2 linked regions of the Variovorax paradoxus genome follow. The protein of the gene in region 1 binds, or shares a complex with, the protein of each later gene. Links are inferred from orthologs where the notes say so. Each region holds a gene or a part of one and is shown on either strand. Other genes may lie near its edges. The genes, in order: GOQ09_RS20845 and smc.

Region 1 (7,135 bases):
TGAGCGATTCGCTCGAGATGGCGCGCTTTGGCCGCGACCACGCAGCGCAGACGCTGGTGGTGTCGGGCGTTCGTTTCATGGGTGAAACCGCCAAGATCCTCTCGCCCGAGAAGCGCGTGCTGATGCCCGACCTGGACGCCAACTGCTCGCTCGACCTCGGCTGCCCGGTCGACGAGTTCAGCGTGTTCTGCGACCAGCACCCGGACCGCACTGTGGTCGTCTACGCCAACACCAGCGCGGCCGTGAAGGCGCGCGCCGACTGGCTCGTGACCTCCAGCTGCGCGCTCGACGTGGTGAGCGCGCTGCACGCGCAGGGCCGCAAGATTCTCTGGGGCCCCGACCGCCACCTGGGCGACTACATCCAGCGCCAGACGGGCGCCGACATGGTCAGCTGGAACGGCGCCTGCGTCGTGCATGACGAGTTCAAGGCGCTGGAACTCGAACTGCTGAAGAAGGCGCATCCCGCCGCAAAGGTGCTGGTGCACCCTGAGTCGCCGGCCGACGTGATTGCGCTGGCCGACGCGGTGGGCTCCACCTCGGCGATCTTGAACGCGGCGCAGCGCATGGACGCGAACGAGTTCATCGTTGCTACAGACAGCGGCATGCTGCACAAGCTGCGCACGCTGAATCCGGGCAAGACATTCATCGAGGCGCCCACGGCTGGCAATGGCGGCACCTGCAAGAGCTGCGCGCATTGCCCTTGGATGGCGATGAACGGGCTGGTGGAGCTGGCGAATGCGCTGGAAACGGGGGCAGGCGAAATTCATGTCGACCCTGCGCTGGGGCTGCGGGCGCGGGTGCCGATTGACCGGATGCTGGCGTTTACTGCGGGCCTGAAGAATGGCCAGGCGGCCGGAAGCCTGATTGCAGGCATCGGCGCCGCCTGAAGTCTTGTTCCCTCTCCCTCCGGGAGAGGGCTAGGGTGAGGGCAGCGGCCTCACAACATCGCGCCGGCTTTGCTGCCGCGGCCCTCACCCCAACCCTCTCCCCAAGGGGCGAGGGAGCAAAACCTCAAAACTCCAGCGTACAGCTGTCCCCCAGCGCCTCTCTCCACACGCGCACCCGCGCGAGCGAAGCGCGAAAGTCCGGCAGCGCATCCGCAATGAACAGGCACAAATTTTCCAGCGTCGGCGGATGCAGCCCCTCCACGTCGTCCAGCAGGTGATGGTCCAGCAGCTCGCGCACGTCATCCAGTCGGCGGCGCAGCAGCCCCAGGTCGACCACCATGCCCGTGACCGGATCGCGCTGGCCCGCAAGCCACACCTCGGCGTGGTACGTATGGCCGTGAATACGGCGGCTGCCTTCCACCTCGATGTCGCGCTTCAGCGTGTGGGCGGCATCGAAGAAAAAGCGCTGGCTGATGGTGAATCGCATCTGAAAAGTCTCTCCGCGCTCAGCGGATTCCGGTGATCTTGTGGGTCTGCACGCTGAGGCGCCATGCGGGCTGGCGCATGCATTCGGCAATGCATAGTTCGGTGTTGGCCAAGCGGTCGGGCCCGTCCATCGGCTGCAGAAAGCGGTGCGTGAACTCGCCCGTGCGTGCCATGGTGTCGAGGTCGAACTCGGTCTGCGGCCACACCAGCTTCAGTTCCTGTCCGCGCTGCTGTACCCATGGCGCACCGGCCTTGGGGCTGATGCAGAGCCAGTCGATGCCCTCGGGCGCCACGACCGTGCCGTTGCTTTCCACTGCAATGCGAAAGCGCCGGGCATGCAGCGCATCGACCAGCGCCGCGTCCACCTGCAGCAGCGGCTCGCCGCCGGTGAGCACCACCAGGCGGTGCTCGACATCGCCGGCCGGCCATTGCGCGGCGATGGTGTCGGCGAGCAGATCGGCGGTCTTGAACTTGCCGCCGAGCGTGCCGTCGGTGCCCACGAAATCGGTGTCGCAGAACCGGCAGACGGCCGTGTCGCGGTCTTCCTCGCGGCCCGTCCACAGGTTGCAGCCCGCAAAGCGGCAGAACACGGCCGGCATGCCCGCCTGGCCGCCTTCGCCTTGCAGGGTGTAGAAGATTTCCTTGACGCTGTAGGTCATGAAGACGCCACGTTCTCGATCTCGAGGTTGTCGATCAGCCGCGTAGCGCCCAGCCGCGCCGCGGCCAGCGCCACGAGTGGCTCGCCGGCCAGGCCGAAAGTGGGCACCTGCAGGTCGGCACGCCGCCGCAGCACAAGATAGTCCGGTTGCCAGCCGCGCTCTGTGAGCGTCTGCATTGCCCGCGCTTCGATTGCGGCCAAATCGCGTTCGCCCGCTTGCACGGCCGCGGCCATGGCCTTCAGCGCCTTCGAGAGCTGCACGGCTTCCGCGCGCTCGGTCTCGCTCAGGTAGCCGTTGCGCGACGACAGCGCCAGCCCGTCGTCCGCGCGGAAGGTTTCGCTGCCGACAATGTCGATGGGCAGCGCGAACTGCCGCACCATGTGGCGGATCATCATCAGCTGCTGGTAGTCCTTCTTGCCGAACACCGCCACGCGCGGCTGCACGCACTGGAAGAGCTTCATCACCACCGTGCACACGCCGATGAAGAAGCCGGGGCGGAAATGGCCTTCGAGAATGTCGGCCAGTGCCGGGTCCGGGTGCACCTTGCAGGTCTGCGGCTCGGGGTAGAGCGCTTTTTCGTCGGGCGCAAACAGCACGTTGCAGCCGGCCGCGCGCAGCTTCTCGCAGTCGCTGTCCCAGGTGCGCGGGTAGGTGTCGAAATCTTCATGCGGCAAGAATTGCAGCCGGTTGACGAAGATGCTCGCGACCGTCACGTCGCCCAGCGGCCTGGCCTGTTCGATCAGCGCCAGGTGGCCGTCGTGCAGGTTGCCCATGGTGGGCACGAAGGCCGGGCGCTCGAAGGCCGAAAGGTGCTCGCGCAGCTCGGCGATGGTGTGTGCGATGTACATGGTCTGTGCTCCTTACCAGGCGTGCAGTCGGTCGTCGGGAAAGCTGCCGTCCTTCACCGCGCGCACATAGGCCTCGAGGGCCTGCGCGATGCTCGAGGAATCGGCCATGAAGTTGCGCACGAACTTCGGCATCTTGCCGAGATTGATGCCCAGCATGTCGTGCAGCACCAGCACCTGTCCGGCGGTGGCCTTGCCCGCGCCGATGCCGATGGTGGCGCAGTGCTTCAGTTCGGCGGTGAGCTCGGCGGCCAGCGCGGCCGGCACCATCTCGAGCACCAGCATGGTGGCGCCGGCATCCTGCAATGCGTGCGCATGCTGCTTCAGCAGCGCGCCGGCCGCATCGCCTTTGCCCTGGACGCGGTAACCGCCCAGCGCATGCACGGTCTGCGGCGTGAGGCCCAGGTGGGCGCAGACGGGAATGCCGCGCTCGACCAGAAAGCGCACCGTCTCGGTGGTCCAACCGCCGCCTTCGAGCTTGACCATGTGCGCGCCCGACTGCATCAGCACCGTGGCGCTGCGCAGGGCCTGTTCGCGCGATTCCTGGTAGCTGCCGAAGGGCAGGTCGGCAATCAGCCAGGCCGTGCCCTGCACGCGGCGCAGGCCGCGCGAGACGCTGTCGGTGTGATAGCGCATGGTGTCCAGGCTCACGCCCACGGTGCTGTTCAGGCCCTGGCAGACCATGCCGAGCGAATCGCCGACCAGAAGGCAGTCGACGCCCGCCGCGTCGGCCATGGCCGCAAAGGTGGCGTCATAGGCGGTGAGCATCGAGATCTTCTCGCCGCGCGCATGCATGTCGGCCAGGCGCGGCAGGCTCACCGGTTTGCGCGATGCGGGCGGCGATGCCGGGGGCAGCGTGCCGTAGGGCGTGCCGGCCGCCGGCGTTTCGGAAGAAGGGATTGCGTTGGTGTTCGACATGGTTGGGTTTCTCCCTGCGGGCGTCGGTGGCCGGGCATCCTTGAGTGAGGAAAGTTGAAAGCGGTGGGGTGTCAGCGCCCCGGCGGCGTCAGCACCGTCGGTGCGGTGGGCTCGGCAAGCGAAGGATAGTCCCGGCTGAAATGCAGCCCGCGGCTTTCATGCCGGGCCTGCGCCGAGCGCACGATGAGTTCGGCCACCTGCACCAGGTTGCGCAGTTCCAGCAGGTCGCGCGTGACGTGGAAGTGGGCGTAGAACTCGTGGATCTCGGCCTGCAGCAGCGCAATGCGGTGGCTTGCGCGCTCCAGCCGCTTGTTGGTGCGCACTATGCCCACGTAGTCCCACATGAAGCGCCGAAGCTCTTCCCAGTTGTGGGAAATGACTACGGCCTCGTCGGCGTCGGTCACGCGGCTGTCGTCCCACTGCGGCAACGCGATGCCGGTGCGCCCAGGCGTTGCCGCAATCGCGCCGGCCGCGGCGCGCGCGAACACCATGCATTCGACCAGCGAGTTGCTCGCCAGGCGATTCGCGCCGTGCAGGCCCGTGCAGGCAGTTTCGCCAATGGCGTAGAGGCCCGGCACGTCGGTGCGGCCGGCCAGATCGCTCAGCACGCCGCCGCAGGTGTAGTGGGCGGCCGGCACCACGGGAATGGGCTCGCGCGTGATGTCGATGCCCAGCTCGGCGCAGCGCGCGAGGATGTTGGGAAAGTGCTCGTTCAGGAACGGCGGGCTCTGGTGCGAGATGTCCAGGTACACGCAGTCGAGCCCGTGCTTCTTCATCTCGAAGTCGATGGCGCGCGCCACCACATCGCGCGGCGCGAGCTCGGCACGCTCGTCGTGCCGGGGCATGAAGCGGGTGCCTCCCGCAGATTCGGGCAGCTTCAGCACCCCGCCTTCGCCGCGCACCGCTTCGCTGATGAGGAACGACTTGGCATGCGGGTGGTAGAGGCACGTGGGGTGGAACTGGATGAATTCCATGTTCGACACCCGGCAGCCCGCGCGCCAGGCCGCGGCAATGCCGTCTCCGGTGGCGGTGTCAGGGTTGGTCGTGTACAGGTAGACCTTGCCCGCGCCGCCCGTCGCCAGGATGGTGTGCGGCGCGCGAAAGCTCAGCACCTCGTCGGTCTCATCGTCCAGCGCGTACAGGCCCAGGCAAGCCGGGTCGTCCAGCCCCAGCTTGGGCCCGGTGATCAGGTCGACCAGCGTGTGGTGCTCGAAGAGGGTGATGCTCGGCGTGCGGCGCACGCGCTCGATCAGCGTCTGCTGCACGGCCGCGCCGGTGGCGTCCGTCACATGCACGATGCGGCGCTGGCTGTGGCCGCCTTCGCGCGTCAGGTGGAGCCCGCCGTCGGCTTCGGCGGAAAACGGCACGCCCAATTCGCGCAGCCAGTCGATGGCCTCGGGCGCATGCTCGACGACGAAGCGCGTGGCCTCGGGGTCGCAAAGCCCGGCGCCGGCCACCAGCGTGTCGTCTACATGCGCATCGAAGCTGTCGCCCGCGGCCAGCACGGCCGCAATGCCGCCTTGTGCCCAGGCGCTCGAGCCGTCGTTGAGTGCGCGCTTGGTCAGCACCGCCACCCGGTGCGTCGGCGCCAGGTGCAGCGCCGCCGAGAGGCCTGCAAGCCCGCTGCCGACGATGAGGACGTCGAAGTCGCGCACGGCGGAATTCACAGGCGCAAGAGCCGGAAAGGTCAGGCCGGCGAGTACGCCAGCCGGACGTAGATGGGCGCGAAGGCCTCGGCCTGCGTGATGTCGATCAGCGTTTCCTTCGCGAGCTCGAGCATCGCGATGAAGGTGACGATCAGCACCGGCGCGCCGCGCGACACGTCGAACAGCTTTTCGAATTCCACGAAGCGCTGCCCCTGCAAGTGCCGCAGCACGATGCTCATGTGCTCGCGCACGTTGAGCTCTTCGCGCGAGATCTTGTGGTGCTGCACGAGCTTGGCGCGCTTCATGATGTCGGCCCATGCGTCGCGCAGCTCGACCACGTTCACGTCGGGGAAGCGGGGCTTGAGCGATTGCTCGATGTAGACCTGCCCCTTCCAGAAGTCGCGCCCGTAGGTCGGCATGGCGCTGATGGCGGCGGCCTGCAGCTTGGTCTGCTCATATTCGAGCAGGCGGCGCACCAGCTCCGCGCGCGGGTCTTCGGCCTCTTCGCCGTCGGCCACCTTCTTGGGCGGCAGCAGCATGCGCGACTTGATCTCGATCAGCATCGCGGCCATCAGCAGGTACTCGGCCGCGAGTTCCAGGTTGGTCTGGCGAATCTCGTCGACGTAGCTCAGGTATTGCCGCGTGAGCCCCGCCATCGGGATGTCGAGGATGTTGAAGTTCTGCTTCCTGATGAGGTAGAGCAGCAAGTCCAGCGGGCCTTCGAAGGCCTCGAGAAAGACCTGCAGCGCCTCGGGCGGGATGTACAGGTCCTTCGGCATCGCGAACAACGGCTCGCCATAGAGCCTGGCGAGCGCGACCTGGTCGACCACGTCGGGCATGCTGGCCACGAGCGTGTCGTTGTCCTCGTTGTCCTTCATCGGGCGCTTGCTATCATTTCAATAGCTGCGGGCGCGATGATGGCCAACGATGGATGCCGGCTGGGCACCATTATTTGCTTTGGGTCTGGTAGACGTACGGCTGCTGCGGCACGCGGGCTTCGCTGTATTCCTCGAGCAGGCTGCGGTCGAGGTGTTTGTCCCACAGCAGGGCGCGGCCGGCGCGCTGTTCGGCTTCCAGCGTCGGCTTCTTTTCTTTCATCTCCTCGATGAAGCTGGTGATCTCGGAGGTGTAGTGGGGGCGGCGGAAGATGGACATAGACTGGACCTTTGTAGCGCGAATTTTACCGGGGATGGCATGAAGCGACGACAACAGTGGCGGATCGGCACGGCAGCGGCCTTGCTGGCGGCGGTCATGGGGCTTGCGGGATGCGACCCGCAGCGCATTAGCGAACTGGAGGAAGGCGTGTCCACCGAGGCCGATGTGCGCGCCCGGTTCGGCGAGCCCGAGAACATCTGGGACGTGCCCAACGGCCGCGTGCTTGAGTACAACCGCCAGCCGCAGGGCCAGAAAAACTACATGATCACCATCGGCGCCGACGGCAAGATGAGCGCGCTGCGCCAGGTGCTCACACCCGAGAATTTTGCCAAGGTGCAGCCCGGCATGATGATGGAAGACCTGCGCAAGCTGCTCGGCAAGCCCGCCAAGGTCACGCCCTACGCGCTCAAGCGCGAAACCGAATGGGAATGGCGCTGGGTGCAGCCGCCCAATTCGCCCATGGTGTTTACCGCCACGCTCAACGACGACCAGCGCGTGGTGCGCAGCGGCTCCTCGCCCGACCGGAGCACCGAGGCGAA
Region 2 (5,226 bases), 1.7 Mb from region 1 along the record:
GGCGGCCGTGCTCTCGCCGAAGCCCTTGGGTGCCAGCTGCAGTTCGAGGCCCATCGCGTCGACCAGTGCCAGCAGCGACGACAGCTGCGGATTGCCCTTGAGACTCAGCGCGTTTCGCACCGAGCGCTCGGTCAGGCCCGAGCGTTGCGCGATTTCCGCATTGGAGAGCCCCGCGGCATCACGGCGGGCGGTGAGAGCAGTGATGAGTTCCTGTTTGAGCACGGAAACATATTACCGCAAACCGCTGTTTGGGAAATATATTTCCTGGTTGTGCCCATTGCCTTATCTGGGAATCAAGGTGAAGAAAGGCATGACCACGCCCATGATCCAGTTCTGCCCGAAGTCGAGCGCGGCGCGGCGGTATTTCTCGTCGGCCTGGGCGGCCAGCAGGTCGAGCCGCGCCACCACCTTCGACAGCTCGCGGTCGGCCACGAGGTTACGACCTCGCTCGCTGATTTCGGTGGCCAGCAGCAAGGGCTGGCCGTCCGCGCCGGTTTTCGAGGAGATCAGCCACAGCGATATTTCGAAATTGCGCGCGGCACGGTAGCTGTTCTCGGCGTTGACGCCGTCGAGCATGGTCTGGTCCCAGGTGTCGCCATTGGCTTGCTTGAGCATGGATGCCCAGCCGACGACCAGTGCCGCAACCCGGTCGCCTTGGTACCCCTGGGGGCTGGTGTCGAAGGCCAGGCGGATGGCGTCGATGCCGGTGGCGCCGCGCAGCTCGGGCAGGGCGGGGCCCGTCAACACCGCGTCCCAGGCGCGCTGGGTGGCCGCTTCGATGCTTGCCGCCGATTTGCGCCATTCGCGCGGATTGCGCCGGTACAGCGTGGTTTGTACGCGCCGGATCGATTGCAGGTTGTCGCGCAAGGAAAGATTGGCAATGCGGTTGGCGCTCGATTGCAACCATTCCTGGTTGGCATAAGGTTCGGCGCGCTCGGTGGAACGGGTGGCCGCGCAACCGCCAAGGCCCAGCAGTGCAGCTGCGCCGGCAAGCAGGTAGCCGCGGCGCGCGGTGAAGGGGGAAACCAGGGAATCGCTCATGCCCTGACGTTATCATCCACAGCTGGGGCGGCGGCCTGCTTCAAGCGGCGGGCCCGTGCAATTTTCCTTACAAATCAATACCTTGGCGCTATGCCAAGGCAGGCCGACAAGTCGTGCGTCTCAATTCCATCAAGCTTTCAGGCTTCAAGTCGTTCGCCGAACCGACCAACTTCCTGCTGCCAGGCCAGCTGGTCGGCGTTGTCGGGCCCAACGGTTGCGGCAAGTCGAACATCATGGACGCGGTGCGCTGGGTGCTGGGCGAGTCGCGCGCGTCGGAGCTGCGCGGCGAGTCGATGCAGGACGTGATCTTCAACGGCACGACCACGCGCAAGCAGGCCAGCCGTTCGAGCGTGGAACTGGTGTTCGACAACGCCGACCATCGCGCCGGCGGCCAATGGAACCAGTTCGGCGAAATTGCCGTGCGGCGCGTGCTCACGCGCGACGGCACCAGCAGCTACTACATCAACAATCAACCGGTGCGCCGGCGCGACGTGCAGGACGTGTTCCTGGGCACCGGCCTCGGCCCGCGCGCCTACGCCATCATCGGGCAGGGCACGATCAGCCGGATCATCGAATCCAAGCCTGAAGAGCTTCGCCTGTTCCTGGAAGAAGCCGCGGGCGTTTCCAAGTACAAGGAACGCCGGCGCGAAACCGAAAACCGCCTGGGCGACACGCGCGAGAACCTCACGCGCGTCGAAGACATTCTTCGCGAACTGAACGCGAATCTCGAAAAGCTGGAGAAGCAGGCCGAGGTGGCCGCGCGCTACAACACGCTGCAGGGCGAAGCCACCAAGAAGCAGCACCAGCTGTGGTTCCTCAAGCGCAGCGAAAGCGATGCCGACCAGGCCAAGATCAAGGCCGATTCCGAAAAGGCGATCAACGACCTGGAGTCGCGCACCGCCGACCTGCGCCGCATCGAATCCGAACTCGAAACCGTGCGCCAGGCGCACTACGCGGCTGGCGACCAGGTCAACCAGGCCCAGGGCAAGCTCTACGAAGCCAGCGCCGAAGTCGGCCGCCTCGAGGGCGAAATCCGCTTCGTGGTCGAGGGCCGGCAGCGCGTGGAGCAACGGCTCGTCCAGTTGCGCGAGCAAATGGGCCAATGGGGCCGCCGCCGCGAAGAAGCCGAGGCCGAGATCGAAACCCTGGCCGGCCAGGGCGTCGATGCCGAAGAGCAAGCCGTCATGCTGGCCGCGCAGCTCGAAGAGCACTACGCCCGCATGCCCGAGCTGGAAGAAGCGCAGCAGCGCGCCCAGGACGAGGCCAACGCGCAGCGTGCCGCGGTGGTGCAGATTCAGCAGCAGATCCAGGTGCTGGCGGCCGACCAGCGCAACATCGAAGACCAGAGCCGGCAGCTCACGCAGCGCGGCGAACGCCTGCGTGCCGACCAGAGCGCGCTGGCCGCGCCCGACGAAGCTCGCCTGCAAGCCATGCAGGAAGAGCACGCCGCCGCTCAAGAAGCCGCGAGCGAAGCCGATGCCCGCCTGCATGAACTGCAGGAATCGGTGCCGCAGCTCGACGACGACCGCCGGACGAAGCAGCAGGCGGTCAATACCGAGAGCGCCCGGCATGCCGAACTTTCGGCACGCCTCGAAGCACTGCGTGCGCTGCAGGAAAAGGTCAAGACCGACGGCAAGCTCGCGCCCTGGCTCGCCAAGCACGGGCTCGAAGGCATGCAGGGGCTGTGGAGCCGCATTCACATAGAGCAGGGCTGGGAAAACGCGCTCGAAGCGGCGCTGCGCGAGCGCCTGGGTGCGCTCGAAGTCAGCCGGCTCGACATGGTGCGCGCCTTCGGCAACGATGCGCCGCCCGCCAAGCTGGCGTTCTACAGCCCGCCCGACGCCGGCTTGCCGCAAGGCGCTGCCGCGCTGCCGCGCCTGTCCAGCCTGCTGCGCCTGAACGATGCCGGCCTGCAAGCCCTGCTGACCGACTGGCTCCACGGCTGCTATACGGCCCAGAGTTTCGAAGAAGCCCTTGCGCAGCGCAGCACGCTGCAGCCCGGCGAAGTCATCTATGTGCAGAGCGGCCACGCCGTGTTCTCGCACAGCGTGAACTTCTACGCCCCAGATTCCGAGCAGGCCGGCCTGCTGGCACGCCAGCAGGAAATGGAAAACCTGGAGCGCCAGCTGCGCGCCCAGACGCTCATCAGCGAAGAGGCGCGCACCGCGCTGGTCCGCGCCGAAGCCGCCTACGCCGATGCCGCGCAACGCCTTGTGACGGCGCGCCGTGAAGCGGCCGAGACGCAATCGCGTGCGCACGAACTGCAGGTCGAAACCCTGCGCATGACGCAGCTTGCCGAGCAGACGCGGGCACGCAGCGAGCAACTTGCCGCCGACCTTTCCGAAGTCGACGCGCAGCTTGAGGAGCTGCAGGAAAAGCGCATGGCCGCCGAAGGCCGGTTCGAAGAGCTCGATATGCAGCTTGCCGATAGCCAGGAGCGCCACGCGCAGCTTGACGAACGTGTGATCGAAGCCGGCCGTGCATTGGCCGCCAGCCGCGAGCAGCATCGCAGCCTGGAACGCCAGGCGCAGGAAGCCACTTTCTCGCAGCGCACGCTCGAAGCCCGCCGCGGCGAGCTGAGCCGGGCCATCGAAACCGCATCGCAGCAGGTGGTGGCTCTTACCGACGAAGACGAGCGCGCCAGGGCCGAACTGGGCCGCCTGTCGGACGCCGCAGCCCAAGCCGGGCTGCAGGACGCACTGGCGCTGAAGCTCGAGCGCGAGGGCGCCCTGGGCGCCGCACGCAGCCAATACGACGACCTCACGCTGAAGCTGCGCGCCAGCGACGAGCGCCGGCTGCAGCTCGAGCGCGAGCTTGATCCGCTGCGCCAGCGCATCACCGAATTCCAGCTCAAGGAACAGGCCGCACGCCTGGGTGTCGAGCAGTACCAGCAGCTGCTCGACGACGCGGGCGCCGACCTTGAAGCCATCGCCCAGTCGATCGAGACCGACAAGGTGCGCCTCACCGGCCTGCAAAGCGAAATCGACCGCCTGAACCGCGAAGTGGTCGCGCTGGGCGCCGTCAACTTGGCTGCGCTCGACGAACTCGCCATTGCCAGCGAGCGCAAGACCTTCCTGGATGCGCAGTCGGCCGACCTGAACGAGGCCATCGGCACGCTCGAAGACGCCATCCGCAAGATCGACGGCGAAACACGCGAGCTTCTCGGCGGCACCTTCAAGATCGTGAACGAGCATTTCAGCCGCATGTTCCCCGAACTCTTCGGCGGCGGAAACGCCAGGCTGATGATGACGGGCGACGAAATCCTGGATTCGGGCGTGCAGGTGATGGCGCAGCCTCCGGGCAAGAAGAACCAGACCATCCACTTGCTCTCGGGCGGCGAAAAAGCGCTCACGGCCATTGCGCTGGTGTTCGCCATCTTCCAGCTCAACCCCGCGCCTTTCTGTCTGCTCGACGAGGTGGACGCGCCGCTGGACGACGCGAACACCGAACGCTATGCAAAACTCGTGACCGCCATGAGCCGCGAAACCCAGTTCCTCTTCATCAGCCACAACAAGATCGCCATGGAAATGGCCGAGCAGCTGATCGGCGTAACCATGCAGGAACAGGGCGTGTCCCGCATCGTTGCGGTCGACATGGAATCGGCCGTCTCGATGGTCGAAGCTGCTTAAGCCGAGCAGCGCGCATGAGCAATCTCACTCTCGCCCTGGCCATCCTCGGCGGCCTCGTTCTCGCGGCCGTCGTGGCCTACAACACCGTCACATCGCGCCGCAATGCACCGCGGCAGCCCGACGCCGCCAGCGACGATTTTTCCGATGCGGACCGTTCGCCGGCGTCCGCGGCCGACGGCGTGGAGCCGATGCTGCACATCGATCCGCACCAGATGCCTCCGGGTCAAGAGCGGCATGAGCCCTTGTTCGACCCTGATCTGCCGGCGCCCGGCGCAAGCCCGCTGCCTACCGCCGAGCGGCGCGGCGGACTCGATCCGCTCATCGACGTGATCGCTCCGGTGTCGCTGGACGGCCTTGCATCGGGCGATGCGGCCATCGCGGCCATGCCGCCCACCCGCCGCGCAGGCAGCAAGCCTGTTGCCATTGAAGGCCTGAACGAGCACACCGGGCAATGGGAACCGCCAGTGGCGGGCCAGCGCTACAGCGCCTTCCAGGTCGGCGTGCAGTTGGCCAACCGCACCGGCGCGCTCAACGAAATCGAGTATTCCGAATTCGT

Evidence for each region.
Region 2: the proteins of GOQ09_RS20845 (region 1) and smc are in contact, whole or in part, in a crystal structure (PDB 3ZGX), measured with the Bacillus subtilis proteins. The link is inferred for Variovorax paradoxus from one-to-one orthologs.

Annotation. Positions count from the first base shown.
Region 1 is NZ_CP046622.1:4,462,660-4,469,794, reverse strand. The notes cover bases 4,402-7,135. They hold GOQ09_RS20845 (segregation and condensation protein A), read right to left. Parts: upstream 6,320-7,135; coding sequence 5,483-6,319; downstream 4,402-5,482. Other genes in these bases: GOQ09_RS20835 (outer membrane protein assembly factor BamE), read left to right, coding at 6,636-7,135; GOQ09_RS20840 (DUF3460 family protein), read right to left, coding at 6,390-6,596; nadB (L-aspartate oxidase), read right to left, coding at 4,402-5,450. In the rest of the region: quinolinate synthase NadA, read left to right, coding at 1-887; GOQ09_RS20870 (6-carboxytetrahydropterin synthase), read right to left, coding at 1,012-1,374; queE (7-carboxy-7-deazaguanine synthase), read right to left, coding at 1,394-2,032; panC (pantoate--beta-alanine ligase), read right to left, coding at 2,029-2,880; panB (3-methyl-2-oxobutanoate hydroxymethyltransferase), read right to left, coding at 2,893-3,795; more of nadB, read right to left, coding at 3,867-4,401. UniProt on the Bacillus subtilis protein: Participates in chromosomal partition during cell division. May act via the formation of a condensin-like complex containing Smc and ScpB that pull DNA away from mid-cell into both cell halves.
Region 2 is NZ_CP046622.1:2,781,918-2,787,143, forward strand. What follows is about bases 762-4,870. They hold smc (chromosome segregation protein SMC), read left to right. Parts: upstream 762-1,154; coding sequence 1,155-4,670; downstream 4,671-4,870. Other genes in these bases: GOQ09_RS12900 (hypothetical protein), read right to left, coding at 762-1,041; GOQ09_RS12910 (cell division protein ZipA C-terminal FtsZ-binding domain-containing protein), read left to right, coding at 4,685-4,870. In the rest of the region: GOQ09_RS12895 (helix-turn-helix domain-containing protein), read right to left, coding at 1-222; more of GOQ09_RS12900, read right to left, coding at 283-761; more of GOQ09_RS12910, read left to right, coding at 4,871-5,226. UniProt on the Bacillus subtilis protein: Required for chromosome condensation and partitioning.